Regions from separate parts of the Xenorhabdus griffiniae genome, predicted to be linked through region 2. Evidence: predicted binding sites of a transcription regulator. Region 2 holds the regulator's gene; the other holds the start of a gene.
The links. The regulator CRP, encoded in region 2, controls carbon source genes, mostly activating them, when cyclic AMP is high. The targets are predictions, from matches to a motif close to ATGTGANNNNNNTCACAT.

Region 1 (7,899 bases), 750 kb from region 2:
GTTTCAGTGGAAAGGGGCCTAATCGGGCCCCTTTTCTTCTAGGAAACGGAATTGATAGGTAACAGAAAATTTAATCCACTGTTTTTATACCGTTTCTAAAATTTGAACCTCTTCCGCTACAGTGACTCGCGCGGCTAATGAGAGTCCTCAAAGCAGTGAGCACTGTCATTAGTCGTGAGGGTGTAGCAAGAAGAGAAAATCCATTGTTGCTGGTTTCTTAAATTGGCAACACTAACAAAGGAAAATTATTTTGCTTAATCCGATTGTTCGTAAATTCCAGTATGGTCAGCACACTGTGACCATCGAAACTGGCATGATGGCTCGTCAGGCGACAGCCGCTGTTATGGTAAATATGGATGACACAGCGGTATTTGTCACCGTTGTCGGTCAAAAGAAAGTCAAAGCAGGTCAGGATTTCTTCCCTCTGACCGTTAACTATCAGGAGCGTACTTACGCTGCTGGCCGTATTCCGGGCAGTTTTTTCCGTCGCGAAGGCCGTCCGGGTGAAGGTGAAACATTAGTTGCCCGTCTTATCGACCGCCCTCTACGCCCTCTGTTTCCAGAAGGTTTCCTGAATGAAGTTCAAATCATCGCGACCGTTGTTTCTGTTAACCCACAAGTCAACCCTGATATCGTTGCCATGATCGGATCTTCTGCTGCGCTGGCATTATCTGGTATCCCATTCAATGGCCCAATTGGTGCTGCACGCGTGGGTTACATTAACGATCAGTACGTACTGAACCCAACCAGTGATGAACTGAAACACAGCCGTTTGGATCTGGTCGTTGCAGGTACAAACAACGCGGTGCTGATGGTTGAGTCCGAAGCGGAACTGCTGACTGAAGAGCAAATGTTGGGTGCGGTTGTGTTTGGTCACGAGCAGCAACAGATTGTGATTGATAACATCAATGCGCTGGCTGCTGAAGCAGGTAAAGAGAAATGGGATTGGGCGCCAGAGCCTGTTAATCAACCTCTGCACGATCGTATTGCAGAACTGGCTGAAAGTCGTCTGGGTGATGCTTATCGCATTACTGAGAAGCAGGAACGTTACGCTCAGGTTGATAATATCAAAGAAGAAGTCACTGCGGTTATCCTGGCAGAATTTGCAGAAAAAGGCGTTGAACTGGAAGAAACCGAGGTGCTTGAAGTTCTCGCTACTCTGGAGAAAAATGTTGTTCGTAGCCGTGTCCTGCGTGGTGAACCGCGTATTGATGGCCGTGAAAAAGACATGGTTCGTGCTCTTGACGTTCGCACAGGTGTACTGCCACGTACTCATGGTTCATCCCTGTTTACCCGCGGTGAAACTCAGGCACTGGTAACCGCAACATTAGGCACAGAGCGTGATGCTCAAGTTATCGATGAGCTGATGGGTGAGCGTACTGATCGCTTCCTGTTCCACTATAACTTCCCTCCATATTCTGTCGGTGAAACGGGTATGGTCGGTTCACCAAAACGTCGTGAAATTGGTCACGGTCGTCTGGCGAAACGTGGTGTATTGGCTGTGATGCCAGGCATCAACGAATTCCCATATACCGTTCGTGTGGTATCTGAAATTACTGAATCCAACGGTTCTTCCTCTATGGCTTCTGTCTGTGGTGCATCACTGGCGTTGATGGATGCTGGTGTACCGATTAAGGCAGCCGTTGCAGGTATCGCGATGGGATTGGTGAAAGAAGGCGAAAACTTTGTTGTTCTGTCTGACATTTTGGGTGACGAAGATCATCTGGGTGACATGGACTTTAAAGTTGCGGGTAGCCGTGATGGTATCAGCGCATTGCAAATGGACATCAAAATCGAGGGTATCACCCGTGAAATCATGCAGATTGCGCTGAATCAGGCTAAAGGTGCTCGCTTGCATATTCTGAGTGTAATGGAGCAGGCAATTCATAGCCCACGCAATGATATTTCTGAATTTGCACCACGTATCCACACTATCAAGATCAATCCAGACAAGATCAAAGATGTGATTGGTAAAGGCGGTTCTGTGATCCGCGCATTGACGGAAGAAACCGGAACAACCATTGAAATTGAAGACGATGGCACAGTGAAGATTGCAGCGACTGACGGTGACAAAGCACGTCATGCTATCAGACGTATCGAAGAAATCACTGCGGAAGTTGAAGTGGGCCGTATTTATGCTGGTAAAGTAACTCGCATTGTTGATTTTGGTGCATTTGTTGCTATCGGTGGTGGTAAAGAAGGGCTGGTACACATTTCTCAGATCGCTGAAAAACGTGTTGAGAAAGTCACTGATTATCTGCAAATCGGGCAAGAAGTTCCGGTGAAAGTGCTGGAAATTGACCGTCAGGGACGTATCCGCCTGAGCATGAAAGAAGCTGTGATTACCACTGATGCGGAAGTGCAATCACCGGCATCATCAGTAGAATAAATTTGACGTAAAGAGCGGCGTCCTGTAAAAAGGGCGCCGTTTATCTCAATAAATTTTGAATTATTGTTCTTAGTAATAGTTCGAAAGATGAGAAGAAGTTAATTTTGGGCAGGAAGCCTGAAATATACAATGTGGGTGGAGTCATAGGGCATTCTGATTGATGTCTGGCTTCGGGAGTGGGAAATGAATTCTTTTCTGCGCTGGTGTTATGTTGCGGCTATTTTTCTCCTTGTGGGATGTAGCGGCACTGGGTGGCGTAAAAATGAAGTTATTGCTATTCCATTACAACCGACATTGCAACAAGAGGTTATTCTGGCTCGTATGGAGCAAATACTTGCGAGTCGGTCACTGACGGAAGATGAATATGCACAGCTTTTATATGAACGAGGTGTGCTGTATGATAGCCTCGGGCTGAGGGCATTGGCACAGAATGATTTTTCAGTGGCTTTGTCTATCCGTCCTGATATTCCTGAAATTTTTAATTATTTAGGAATTTATTTTACGCAGGCAGGCAATTTTGATTCTGCCTATGAAGCGTTTGATTCTGTTTTAGAGCTTGATCCAACTTACAACTACGCGCGAATGAATCGCGGCATTTCACTGTATTACGGTGGCCGCTATCGATTGGCGCAGGATGATCTGCAGGCGTTTTATCAAGACGATCCAAATGATCCCTTCCGTTCGTTGTGGTTGTACCTTGTGGAAGATAAAATTGATCCTAAGGCTGCAATGACTAATTTGTCGCACCATTTTGACAAAGCGAATCGAGGGAGATGGGGCTGGAATATTGTTGAATTCTATTTAGGCAAAATCGGTGAAAAAACATTGATGGAACGCTTAAAGCAGGGTTCAACAGATAACACTTCGCTCGCTGAGCATCTCAGTGAAACTGACTTCTATTTAGGTAAACATTACCTAAGTCTGGGGGATGAGGATAGCGCAACTGCGTTATTCAAGCTGACGGTGGCTAACAATGTGCATAACTTTGTTGAGCACCGCTACGCATTGTTGGAATTGGCACTATTGGGCCAAAAACAAGATGATTTATCGGAATCGAACCAACAATAGCTGACGAACATTTTCACGACAGATTTTAAAGTCCACATCTCTGGATGATGGGGGCTTGTTTGTTCGTTTAATAACATAATTTGAGCCAGTTCACATTTTAAATGAAAATGACAGAAATTCTTTTCACTGTGTTATGTAGACTGGCCGCCATGATCAATGAGGCACCATTACATGACCACTGAGACTGAAATCTCTTTTGCTGATTTAGGTTTATCGGCACCTATCCTTTCTGCGTTGGGAGACTTGGGCTATGAGAAGCCTTCTCCTATCCAACAACAATGTATTCCTCACCTGCTGAGTGGCCGTGATGTGCTGGGTATGGCACAGACGGGCAGCGGTAAGACAGCTGCTTTCAGCTTGCCTTTATTGAATAACATTGACGCTGAACTTAAAGCGCCACAAATTCTTGTGTTAGCGCCAACCCGTGAACTGGCGGTGCAGGTTGCTGAAGCGTGTTCAGATTTTTCCAAACATATGCGCAATGTGAATGTTGTTGCACTTTACGGTGGACAGCGTTATGACGTTCAGTTACGTGCTTTGCGTCAGGGGCCACAAGTTGTGGTGGGTACACCAGGACGTTTGCTTGACCATCTGAAGCGTGGAACATTGGATCTGTCCAACCTGAAAGGTTTGGTATTAGATGAAGCTGACGAAATGTTGCGTATGGGCTTTATCGAAGATGTTGAAAACATCATGAGCCAGATCCCTGCTGAACATCAAACCGCGCTGTTCTCTGCGACAATGCCAGAAGCGATCCGCCGTATCACCCGTCGTTTCATGAATGATCCGCAGGAAGTTCGCATTCAGAGCAGTGTGACAAACCGTCCTGACATTAGCCAGAGCTACTGGTCTGTTTACGGAATGCGCAAAAATGAAGCGTTGGTGCGTTTCCTGGAAGCAGAAGATTTTGATGCTGCGATTATTTTCGTGCGTACCAAGAATGCAACGTTGGAAGTTGCAGAAACACTGGAGCGTAACGGCTACAACTCCGCGGCACTGAATGGTGACATGAACCAGGCTCTGCGTGAACAGACACTTGAGCGCTTGAAAGATGGCCGTTTGGACATTTTGATTGCGACTGATGTTGCTGCTCGTGGTTTGGATGTTGATCGTATTAGCCTGGTGGTTAACTACGATATTCCAATGGATGCTGAATCTTATGTACACCGTATCGGTCGTACTGGTCGTGCGGGTCGTGCGGGTCGTGCGCTGTTGTTTGTTGAAAACCGCGAACGTCGTTTGCTGCGTAACGTTGAACGCACCATGAAACTGACCATCCCAGAAGTTGAACTGCCAAACGCAGAGCTTCTGAGCCAGCGTCGTCTGGAGAAATTTGCGGCTAATGTTCAGAATCAACTGGAAAGCAGCGATCTGGATCAATACCGCGCCTTGCTGTCTAAGCTGGGTACTGGCGATGAGCTGGATATGGAAACACTGGCAGCAGCCCTGCTGAAAATGGCACAAGGTGAGCGCCCACTTATTCTGCCACCTGATCCAGTGCGTCGTCCTCGCCGTGAATTCAACGAGCGTGATGATCGTCGTCGCAATGGCAATGGCAATGGCTTTGGTGAGCGTGACAGAGGTGATCGTCCTCGTCGTGAGCGTCGTGACGTGGGTGATATGGAACTGTATCGCATTGAAGTTGGCCGTGATGATGGTGTTGAAGTTCGCCATATTGTGGGTGCGATTGCAAATGAAGGCGATATCAGCAGCCGTTATATCGGTAATATCAAACTGTTTGCTACCCACTCTACGATTGAGCTGCCAAAAGGTATGCCAGGGGAGTTGCTGTCTCACTTTACCCGTACTCGTATTCTGAACAAACCAATGAATATGCAGTTGATGGGAGACGCGCAACCCTTTGAGCGCCGTGAGCGTCGTGGTGGCCGCAATGGTAATGGCGGTAATGGTGGCAATGGTCCACGTCGTGACCGTGATGGTTTCGGTAATAACGGTGGTCGTCGTTTTAACAACGAACGTCGTGGTGGTGGTGAGCGTGGTTCTTTCCGCGGTCGCGGCAACGATGAAGCACCACGTCGCCGTCAAAGCAGTGGTAATGTATAAGCACTAATCTTCATTGAATGGCTTGATTCATCGTTGCGCTAAAAATATCGCAATGGTCAATTAAATAAAGCCCTTTCTCTTAACGGAGAAAGGGCTTTTGCTATTTATCTTGCTAATTTTATTAAATCTTCTTTCTTGGCAATCTAGTTGAGATTAATGCATATCCCCCGCAAAGCGGGGAGACATTAGGTTTCATATCGTGTTGTAAATTGCAACTTGCAACTTGACGTTTAATGCGTATATCCAAATTCATTGAATGAAAAAACTGTTTAATTCCTTGCAGGAGGCCATGCTGATTGGGAAGAGCATTTAATTGAAACATCGCGTTATAAAAGTCACCCATCAGCAAACGTTGAAATTTCCCGCAATCTCCCGCTCTTGTTGATTTCTGAGGTTTTTCAGGATCATTATGCCTTAAGCGGCGATCAAGTTAACCCCAACTCTTCTTTAAGCGGTTTCAAATAGCGACGACTTACAGGAATACGCTCATCATTGCTAAGTACCAGCTCTGCCTGCCCATTTTCGCCAAAAACAATTTCCCGTAATTGAGTCATGTTGACTAAATACTGGCGATGGCAGCGAGTGAGTGAAGTGCGAGTTTCCAGCGTCCGCAGGGTCAACTCGGTAAAGCCTTCCTGTCCGTTAGCACTTATGACATAGACACCACTCAGGCGGGAAGTGACATACAGGACATCATCCAATGGCATCAGCCAGATTCGGCTATGTCCGGTACAGGGAATATATTTCAGCTGTTCATCTTCACGTTGAAGATCGGTCAGATTTTGCTTTTGATAGCCAGAACGCAGGCGTTGCAGTGTCTTACTCAGACGCTCTTTTTCCAGTGGCTTTAATAAATAATCGAATGCATGTTCTTCAAAGGCTTGCACCGCATATTCATCAAATGCAGTCAGAAAAACAATATAAGGGCGATGCTCTGGATCGAGCATACCAACCATTTCCAGTCCGGTAATGCGGGGCATTTGAATATCGAGGAAAACAACATCGGGTTTCAGGCGATGGATAGCACCAATCGCTTCTACTGCGTTGGCACATTCTCCAATGATTTGAATATCAATTTCCTCTTCCAGCAAACAACGTAGATTCTCACGAGCCAATGGCTCATCATCAACAATCAATATATTCATATTTACGCCGCTTTTTTAGCCTGTTTTTTTTCTAATGGTAAACACAAAATGACACGGGTAAATTCTTCTGGCTGACACTCAACGCTTACCCCATATTGTTTACCATAACGAAGCCGCAGACGTTTATCTACCAAACTCATCCCAAGGCCATCATCTCCCACTTTTTTGGGGCAATATAGTCCTGCATTATCTTCAATCGCTACCAATAGCAATTGGTCTTTTTGATAGGCTCTAATCGTAATTTTTCCTGTATCCAGTAACTGTGATGTGCCATGTTTAATCGCATTTTCTACCATTGGTTGAAGGGAAAAAGCGGGTAAGTGCGCATCGCGCAGAGATTCAGGTATCTCGATGGCAATTTGGAGGCGTTCACGGAAACGGGCCTTCTCAATTTGTAAGTAAGCGTTTACATGCTCTATCTCATTTTCCAGTGTGGCAATATCTTTAGGTCGCTTTAAATTCTTACGGAAGAATGTTGAAAGATATTGCACCAGCTGGCCTGCCTGTTGGCTATCCCGACGGATAACAGCTTGCAGCGTATTTAAGGCGTTAAATAAAAAGTGAGGATTCACTTGCGCGTGAAGGAGCTTTACTTCTGATTGCAGCAGAGATTGTTTATTCCGTTCATATTGTCCGGCAAGAATTTGGGCTGAGAGCAGACTGGCAATTCCCTCTCCTAATGTGCGATTGATGGAACTGAATAGGCGATTCTTGGCTTCGTAGAGTTTGATTGTACCAATGACCTGTTGGTTTTCTCCCCGTAAAGGGATCACCAGCGCCGAGCCAAGTTTGCAGGTTGGGTTAAGGGAACAGCAATAAGGTGTTTCATTGCCATCGGCATACACAACCTCATTATTCTCAATAGCACGATGAGACTGTTTGGAAGCAATTGGCGTACCAGGCAGATGGTGATCTGAACCGATACCAATAAATGCCAGTAATTTTTCCCGATCCGTAATTGCGACAGCCCCGATTTCTAACTCCTGATAAATGACTTTTGCCACGCGCATACTGTTATCTTCATTGAACCCCTTACGTAAAATTCCCTCTGTACAGACAGCAATTTTTAGCGCTTGGGCAGAAAAAGCACTGGTATATTTTTCAAAAATAGCGCGTCTGTCCAATAAAATGCGGATAAACATGGCCGCACCAATACTATTGGCGATGATCATAGGGGCCGCGATATCTTTCACCAAACTCAGCGCTTCACTGAAGGGATTGGTAAGTAGCAGG
Region 2 (7,899 bases):
GGTGCACTCGTAATAAAGTGGGTCATATGATAGTTGTAGTTTTTGATGGTCAAAATGGTTATCTCCCTGAGGAATACACAAAAATAGCCCGGTGATTATACCGAGAGCAACCGCTTGTGGACAGGCGTAACTTTATGCCGACATTTTACCGACATTTATACCGACATTTATACCGACATTTCTTCCGACAACGAATGGCGCAGGTAGTCGGCAAATAATGTGTATAACTCACCTTGGGCCGTCACATGTAAAACCAGCTGAATGGCAGGAACATTAGGGACACCATGTTCGGAAGATAATACACATAGAGCATCGGTTAATGAGTGGCGTGGCAATAACCCAATGCCCAAACCGTGTGCTATGGCACTTTTCACATTTTCAAATGAAGCACTGACATACGCGAGAAAATAAGGTTTACCCACATGTTCCAGTGCGTTTATGGCACATTGGCGAATGACGCAGCCATCAGGAAAAATAACCAGTGGAATTTCTTGTAGGTTATTGAAGTGCTTGTTTTCTACAGCAACCCAATGTAGTGGTTCAATTCTCAAGATGCTTTTATGATTGGCATTGATGGGTTGTCCCGCTATTTCTTTAGTGATGGCCATGTCTAATTGCTGTTTTTCTAATAAGGCAGAAAGTACCGGTGATGAAGCGGCGGTAATTTCTATTTTTAATTCAGGATGTTCCTCCAGACAGCAGGAGATCGCTTTATGCAGGTTTCTAATGCTGAAATCATCAGGGACACCAAGTGCAATTTTGCCTCTCAACTGGAATTTTCTTACCGATTGTAGCGCTTGGGTCATGCGGAAAAGAATATCTTTGGCAGCGGGTAATAGCTGTTTACCTTCATTGGTTAATCCAATAATAGTGCCTTGGCGTCGATCAATTAAACGACATCCGATATCTTCTTCAAGTCGTTTAATACTTAGGCTAAGCGTTGGTTGTGTACGGCCCAACTCTTCCCCAGCTTTAGCAAATCCACCATGTGTCGCTACGAATACAAACGCGCGTAGTTGCTCAAGCGTTATACCACGCCCATCAAAACGATCGGTACGAATATCCAGTTTCATAGTATCGCCTTTGTTGTCATCATTAATAAATTTAATGATAAGAAAGGAATTATTTATTTAACAGAATTAAATGATTACAGCAATATCATCAAAAAATAGCCAATATTTATTCTGAATAATGACAGCAAGTCTAATACACCAGGGAAATTTTCGGGATGTTTTATCAACACTCATGTGGAATTAATCTAAATGTTTATGATAGTTGCCCCCATATTTCTGGTTATTTTTATCGGATATTGTTTTGGTCGTTTGCGTCCTGATAGCGGACATTCCGATAAATTAATCAACGATTATGTGCTTTATATTGCACTCCCTGCCTTATTGTTTCTGGCTATTGCACGTGCAGATGTGAGTGAACTTCAACAATGGGGATTTATTGCTGCTAGTTTGGCCGGCATTGGGGTCGTGTATGTTTTAGGTGTGTTAGTAGCCAAAATTATGGGAATTGGTTTGCCTCAATCTTCTCTTTTAGGCATGGGAGCATGTTATGGCACTACCGGATATATGGGAGTTCCAATCCTAATCTCTGTCTATGGTGAATCTGCTGCGCTTCCTGCCGCTATAGCTACGATCCTGCATAATATCCCAGCCATTATAGCTGTCATTATTACCTACGATGTTCTTTCTACTTGTCAATCGGGTAGCAACATATCCATCAGCCGGAGTCTGGTTAGGTCATTAAAGGTGACATTGAGTAACCCCCTGACTATTTCAGTCATCGCAGGTTTAATCTTCGTCTATTTCGAGATTCCCGTACCAAAATTTTTGCAATCATTGGCGGCATTTCTTGGTAATGCCGCAGGCCCAACGGCATTATTTGCTTTAGGACTGGGATTATCGCGGCTTAAGGTTAAAGAGCATATTAATGCGGAAGCATTAAAATTGATTGTACCGATGTTGTTACTCAAATTAGGGATACAACCGTTGGTTACGTTTATCTGCGCTTATTATCTGTTTGGTATGCAGCAAGCTGACAATATTTGGTTGATTGCCGCAATTATTATGGCTGCTCAGCCTATCGGTGCAGGCGTGTATGTTTTTGCTAATAAGTATGGTTTCAAACAGGAAACCATTTCCCTTTCTATTATTATTTCTCTATTTATCGCACTGGTGACAATACCAATCGTTCTGCAATTGTTGTCCAGCTGAATTTGGATGGAAAGTTTAATTTCCTGTATTCAATGCTGGATGAATATACGCATTAAACTTCAAGTTGCAATTTACAACATGATATGAAACCTGATTTCTTTCCGCGATGCGGGGAAAAATCACCCGCATCTTGAAGTTAGATTGGTATAGATGCTTATGCGCTTTGACATGGAAAGCGTATTAATATGGGGGTTATTCTCAAAATAGCGCCTGTTTAAATATGCGAATATAAAAGTCATATGACTCGTAAATGTAGGTAAATCTTTGGAACTTCACTCCATAGGGAATTACACTTAATGGGTTTTGTTGTTATGAGTTTTATTGTTGACCTCAAAAATAAAGGAATCATCAATGTTTAAACGTATTTTTGTGTCGCTTATGACTGCATGTGCTATCAGCGCGATAGCTGTCCCAGCATTAGCCGCTGAAACTCACGTGAAGCTGGTAACATCGGCTGGAGAAATCGAACTTGAGTTAGATAGCAATAAGGCACCAATGACTACCAAGAATTTCGTTGAGTATGTCAATGAGGGATTTTATAACAACACTATTTTTCATCGTGTTATCCCAGGCTTTATGATCCAGGGCGGTGGCTTTACAAAGGATATGAAGCAAAAAGCGACCAAAGAGCCAATCAAAAATGAAGCAGATAACGGCTTGCGGAATTTGCGGGGAACTATTGCTATGGCGCGTACCGCCGATAAGGACAGCGCAACCAGCCAATTTTTTATTAACGTGACCGATAATGCTTTCCTTGACCATGGGCAGCGTGACTTCGGTTATGCAGTCTTTGGTAAAGTCGTCAAGGGCATGGATGTGGTGGATAAAATTTCTCAAGTCAAAACAGAAAATGTTGGCCCTTACCAAAATGTACCGGTAAAACCTATTGTGATCTTGTCTGCCAAGGTTGAACCTTAACAGCCCGGACCGACATATTACGCGTTATCTTTCAAGTTGCTCATTATAAGACAACATAACTCATTGTTTCTCCCCGCGAAGCGGGGAGAAACAATGAGTATCTTGAAAGGTGATTGGTATAATACGGTATTCGGATAATCATAACTGGTTGTTTGAGTACCGTTTACATTCCCCTTCTTTCTACCATTTCTGCATTGTTACATCATGTTGCATTATAGTAATGCGCTCGCCGTACCACTATTTTAAAAGTGCTTCTGTGGTATGATTAGCCCCCCATTGCTGTTAATACTGCTTTACCTGATTTTACTATTATACAGAATGCATAATACCCCAATGGGGTAGGGCAACTTATAAGACTATAATAATCAGTAGGATATACTCCTATGTTACTAATAATAGATAACTACGATTCTTTTACATTCAATTTATACCAATATTTTTGTGAGTTAGGGGCAGAGGTTTTAGTTAAGCGTAATGATGAGATTCAGCTTAAAGATATCGAAGATTTGGCGCCTACTCATTTAGTCATTTCTCCGGGGCCTTGCACGCCAAATGAAGCAGGGATCTCGTTGGAAGCGATTTCACATTTTGCAGGGAAATTACCCATCCTCGGTGTGTGTCTGGGGCATCAGGCAATAGGTCAGGCTTTTGGTGCCAAGGTTGTTAAAGCGCGTGAAGTAATGCATGGAAAAACCAGTCTGATTCACCATAGCCAGCAAGGGGTATTCAAAGGATTAGATCGTCCATTGACGGTCACGCGTTATCACTCTCTGGTCATTGCCGCAGAAACGCTTCCTGCTTCATTTGAAGTGACGGCCTGGAGTCAGCGTAATGGCGACGTAGATGAAATCATGGGAATACGTCACCGTACTTTGCCACTGGAAGGGGTGCAGTTTCATCCAGAAAGCATTCTTAGTGAGCAGGGACATGAATTGTTGAATAATTTCCTCAGATATTAGTCAGATACCTCTATACTCCCTCATTCTGTTGTTTTTTTATTTGCCCTTAATTGATTTTTTATTCATATTTTATGACTATTATTTCACTTCGAAATGGCAAGTATAAAAATAAGGTGAGGGAAATGGTAGAAAATAAAGCAGCAAATAGAAACACCTATGATCAAGTGATGTTGCCTATTTATGCACCGGCGAATTTTATTCCTGTCAGAGGGCAAGGAAGTCGAGTATGGGATCAACAGGGTAAAGAATACATAGATTTTGCCGGAGGTATTGCTGTTCTGGCTTTGGGGCACTGTCATCCGGCTTTGGTGAACGCCCTGAAACAGCAGAGTGAAAAATTGTGGCATATCAGCAACGTTTTTACCAATGAGCCTGCCTTAACCTTAGCGCAAAAGTTGATTGATGCGACTTTTGCCCAAAAGGTCTTTTTCGCTAATTCGGGGGCGGAAGCCAATGAAGCGGCATTTAAATTGGCACGTCGTTATGCGATTACCCGTTATCATCCGAATAAAACCAAAATCATTGCATTCCATCAGGCATTTCATGGTCGTACCTTTTTCACGGTTTCGGTGGGAGGGCAACCGAAGTATGCCGAAGAGTTTGGGCCTAAACCCGCCGATATTGTTCATGTGCCTTTTAACGATCTGGATGCCGTTAGAGCGGAAATCGATGATCACACTTGTGCTGTTGTTTTGGAGCCAATCCAAGGTGAAGGAGGAGTGACTCCTGCGACAATGGCGTTTCTGCATGGGGTGCGGGAATTGTGTGATAAGCATCAGGCTTTGTTGGTCTTTGATGAAGTCCAGAGTGGAATAGGGCGCACGGGGCAGTTATATGCTTACCAGCATTATGGCGTACAGCCGGATATCTTGACGACGGCAAAAGCACTGGGGGGCGGTTTTCCCATCAGTGCAATGTTAACGACAGATAAAATCGCGGCGGCAATGGAAACGGGCGCCCATGGAACGACTTATGGTGGAAACCCATTGGCTTGTCGTATCGGTTGTGTCGTACTGGATATTATCAATACGCCAGAAGTGCTGATGGGCGTGGAAAAACGGCACGATATGCTCATTCATGCTTTGGAAAAGATGAACCAAAAATATGGTATCTTTCGTGAATTTCGCGGAAAAGGCTTGCTTATTGGGGCTGTATTGAAAGCTGAATATCAGGGCAAGGCCAAAGAAATATTGCAGCAGGCGGCAGAACTGGGATTGATGTTATTAAGTGCAGGAGACAGCATCTTGCGCTTTACACCATCACTGATTATTCCTGAGGACGAAATCACAGAGGGTATGGTGCGGCTGGAAATGGCGATATCCCGTTGGTTAAACAAATAACAGTAAAAAAGCCAGTGCGAAGTAATAGATTGCACTGGCTGAGTTTCGGTTTATTGGGAATTAACGCGTCCCATAAACGACGATGGTTTTGCCATGTGCAGAGATCAGGCTTTGATCTTCCAGCATTTTCAAAATACGGCCAACCGTTTCACGGGAGCAACCCACAATCTGCCCAATTTCCTGACGTGTGATTTTGATTTGCATACCATCAGGGTGAGTCATTGCATCAGGCTGTTTGGCCAAATTGAGCAATGTCTGGGCGATACGGCCTGTAACGTCCAGAAAGGCTAAGTTACCTACTTTTTCAGAAGTGGTTTGTAGGCGACTTGCCATCTGAGCAGATAAACGCATCAGAATATCAGGATTGACCTGAATTAACTGGCGAAATTTCTTATAGGAAATTTCAGCCACTTCACAGGCACTTTTGGCTCGTACCCATGCAGTACGTTCTTGCCCCTCTTCAAATAATCCAAGTTCACCAATGAAATCCCCCTGATTTAAATAAGAGAGAATCATTTCCTTACCTTCTTCATCTTTTATTAGAACAGCAACTGAACCTTTAACAATGTAGTAAAGCGTTTCTGCTTTCTCACCTTGATGAATAAGCGTGCTCTTGGATGGATATTTGTGAATATGGCAGTGTGACAAAAACCATTCAAGAGTAGGGTCTGTTTGTGGCTTGCCGAGAACCATTCGCTTTATCCTCTGTTGTTATTTCTGCCTTTATGATGTGAGAAACTGTCGTTCCTCTTCAGGCTGGCTTTATAAAGTCAATAGCTTAACATATTAGCCTGCTGAAAAACTGACAAGCGGGAATTTTATATGGATTATAAAGATGCCAAAATTTAGGCATATTGATCTTAACCCATATACCTTGCCAGTCCACGCTTGTAACCTTGTTTGTAACACAGGAAAGCGCTTCTGTCTTCTCTTGTATCGCTTCAGCATATTAGACTGACTGCCAGATTACCAGAAATCAGGCAGAAGAGTTGGTTTTATTGATTTTACATTTATATACCTATCGTCTTTCAAGATGTGTTTTATACGCATTAAACTTCAAGCTGCAATTTACAACACGATATGAAACCTGATTTCTCCCCGCTTCGCGGGGGAGAAATTACATGCATCTTGGAGTGAGATTGGTATACAAGGAAAAAATTTTGTCACAAAAAATAACCTGCTTATTTAAATAAAACAGGTAACATTATTTTTTGTTACCTGTTTTATTAAAAATTAAATAGAGATTAAATTACGAGATTTTTTTGCCTTCCAGTAATTGTTTAACAAGCGGTGCCATAATTAATTCCATTGCCAACCCCATTTTTCCACCAGGAACAACGATAGTATTTATGCCGGAAATAAATGAACCCTGAAGCATCGCGAGCAAATAAGGGAAATTAATTTGCGTGAGTCCACGGAAACGGATCACGATAAAACTTTCGTCCAGAGAGGGGATCGCTTTGGCAGAGAAGGGATTGGAGGTATCAACGGTAGGGACACGTTGGAAATTGATATGGGTACGTGAAAACTGAGGAGTGATGTAGCGGATATAGTCATCCATTGAACGAACAACGGAATCCATAACCGCTTCTCTGGAATGCCCTCGCTCGCCCGTATCTCGGATGAGTTTTTGTATCCATTCTAAGTTGACGATCGGTACAACGCCAATTAGCAGATCAACATGACTGGCGACATTGTGTTGTGGCGTGACAACTCCCCCGTGAAGTCCTTCATAAAATAGGACGTCCGTATTAGATGGCAGAGCTTCCCACGGGGTGAAAGTACCTGGTGATTGGTTATAGGGGACGGCTTCATCATAGGTATGAAGATATTTTCGGCAGCGGCCATGGCCTGTTTCCCCATACTCAAGGAATGTTTTTTCCAGCATACCGAAATCATTGGCTTCTGGCCCAAAGTAGCTGATATGTCTGCCTTGTTCTCTTGCTTTCCGTATCTCGGCATCCATTTCAGGACGAGTATAACGATGGAAACTATCCCCTTCTATCAGTGCAGCTGTTACGTCAAATTGCTGGAAAATCTTGCGAAAAGCGACACTGGTTGTGGTTGTTCCTGCTCCACTGGAGCCAGTGATTGCGATAACGGGGTGTTTGGCAGACATGAACAGACTCCTTAATTAATAAAATTGGCGAATCAGTCAATTAGAATGAATCAAACAAGTTGAGTTTTACGGGCGGAACATCTCTTTAGGCAAGATATTAACGGTTCCATGTAGTTCAGACCATACCAACAGAACTTCACCTCGTTCAAGTTGACGTTTGACGTCTTGCACTTTTTGCTCGAGCGTTTTTTCCTGTTCGCCGTAATCAGTACCTTCCCGCAGGACAAAACTTTCAATTAAGTTGTGGAGTGTATCGGCTTCCAATTGTTGCCACGGGATAATCATTGTGATTGCTCCTGAAAATACTGTCATTCATCATCGGGTAAACATCGTCGTTGCTA

Region 1: the regulator CRP is predicted to act here: its motif matches at 3,536-3,553, upstream of yrbN (protein YrbN).

The regions. Positions count from the first base shown of each region.
Region 1 is NZ_CP147737.1:4,355,994-4,363,892, reverse strand. It holds gene pnp (polyribonucleotide nucleotidyltransferase) at 251-2,389, shown strand; gene nlpI (lipoprotein NlpI) at 2,573-3,457, shown strand; gene yrbN (protein YrbN) at 3,559-3,639, shown strand; gene WDV75_RS19860 (DEAD/DEAH family ATP-dependent RNA helicase) at 3,629-5,521, shown strand; gene btsR (two-component system response regulator BtsR) at 5,947-6,666, opposite strand; gene WDV75_RS19850 (sensor histidine kinase) at 6,669-7,899, opposite strand, start outside.
Region 2 is NZ_CP147737.1:339,774-347,672, forward strand. It holds gene yihA (ribosome biogenesis GTP-binding protein YihA/YsxC) at 1-53, opposite strand, end outside; gene WDV75_RS01550 (LysR family transcriptional regulator) at 168-1,073, opposite strand; gene WDV75_RS01555 (AEC family transporter) at 1,263-2,222, shown strand; gene ppiA (peptidylprolyl isomerase A) at 2,574-3,140, shown strand; gene WDV75_RS01565 (aminodeoxychorismate synthase component II) at 3,524-4,099, shown strand; gene WDV75_RS01570 (aspartate aminotransferase family protein) at 4,222-5,439, shown strand; gene crp (cAMP-activated global transcriptional regulator CRP) at 5,500-6,132, opposite strand; gene WDV75_RS01580 (phosphoribulokinase) at 6,689-7,558, opposite strand; gene WDV75_RS01585 (YheU family protein) at 7,625-7,843, opposite strand.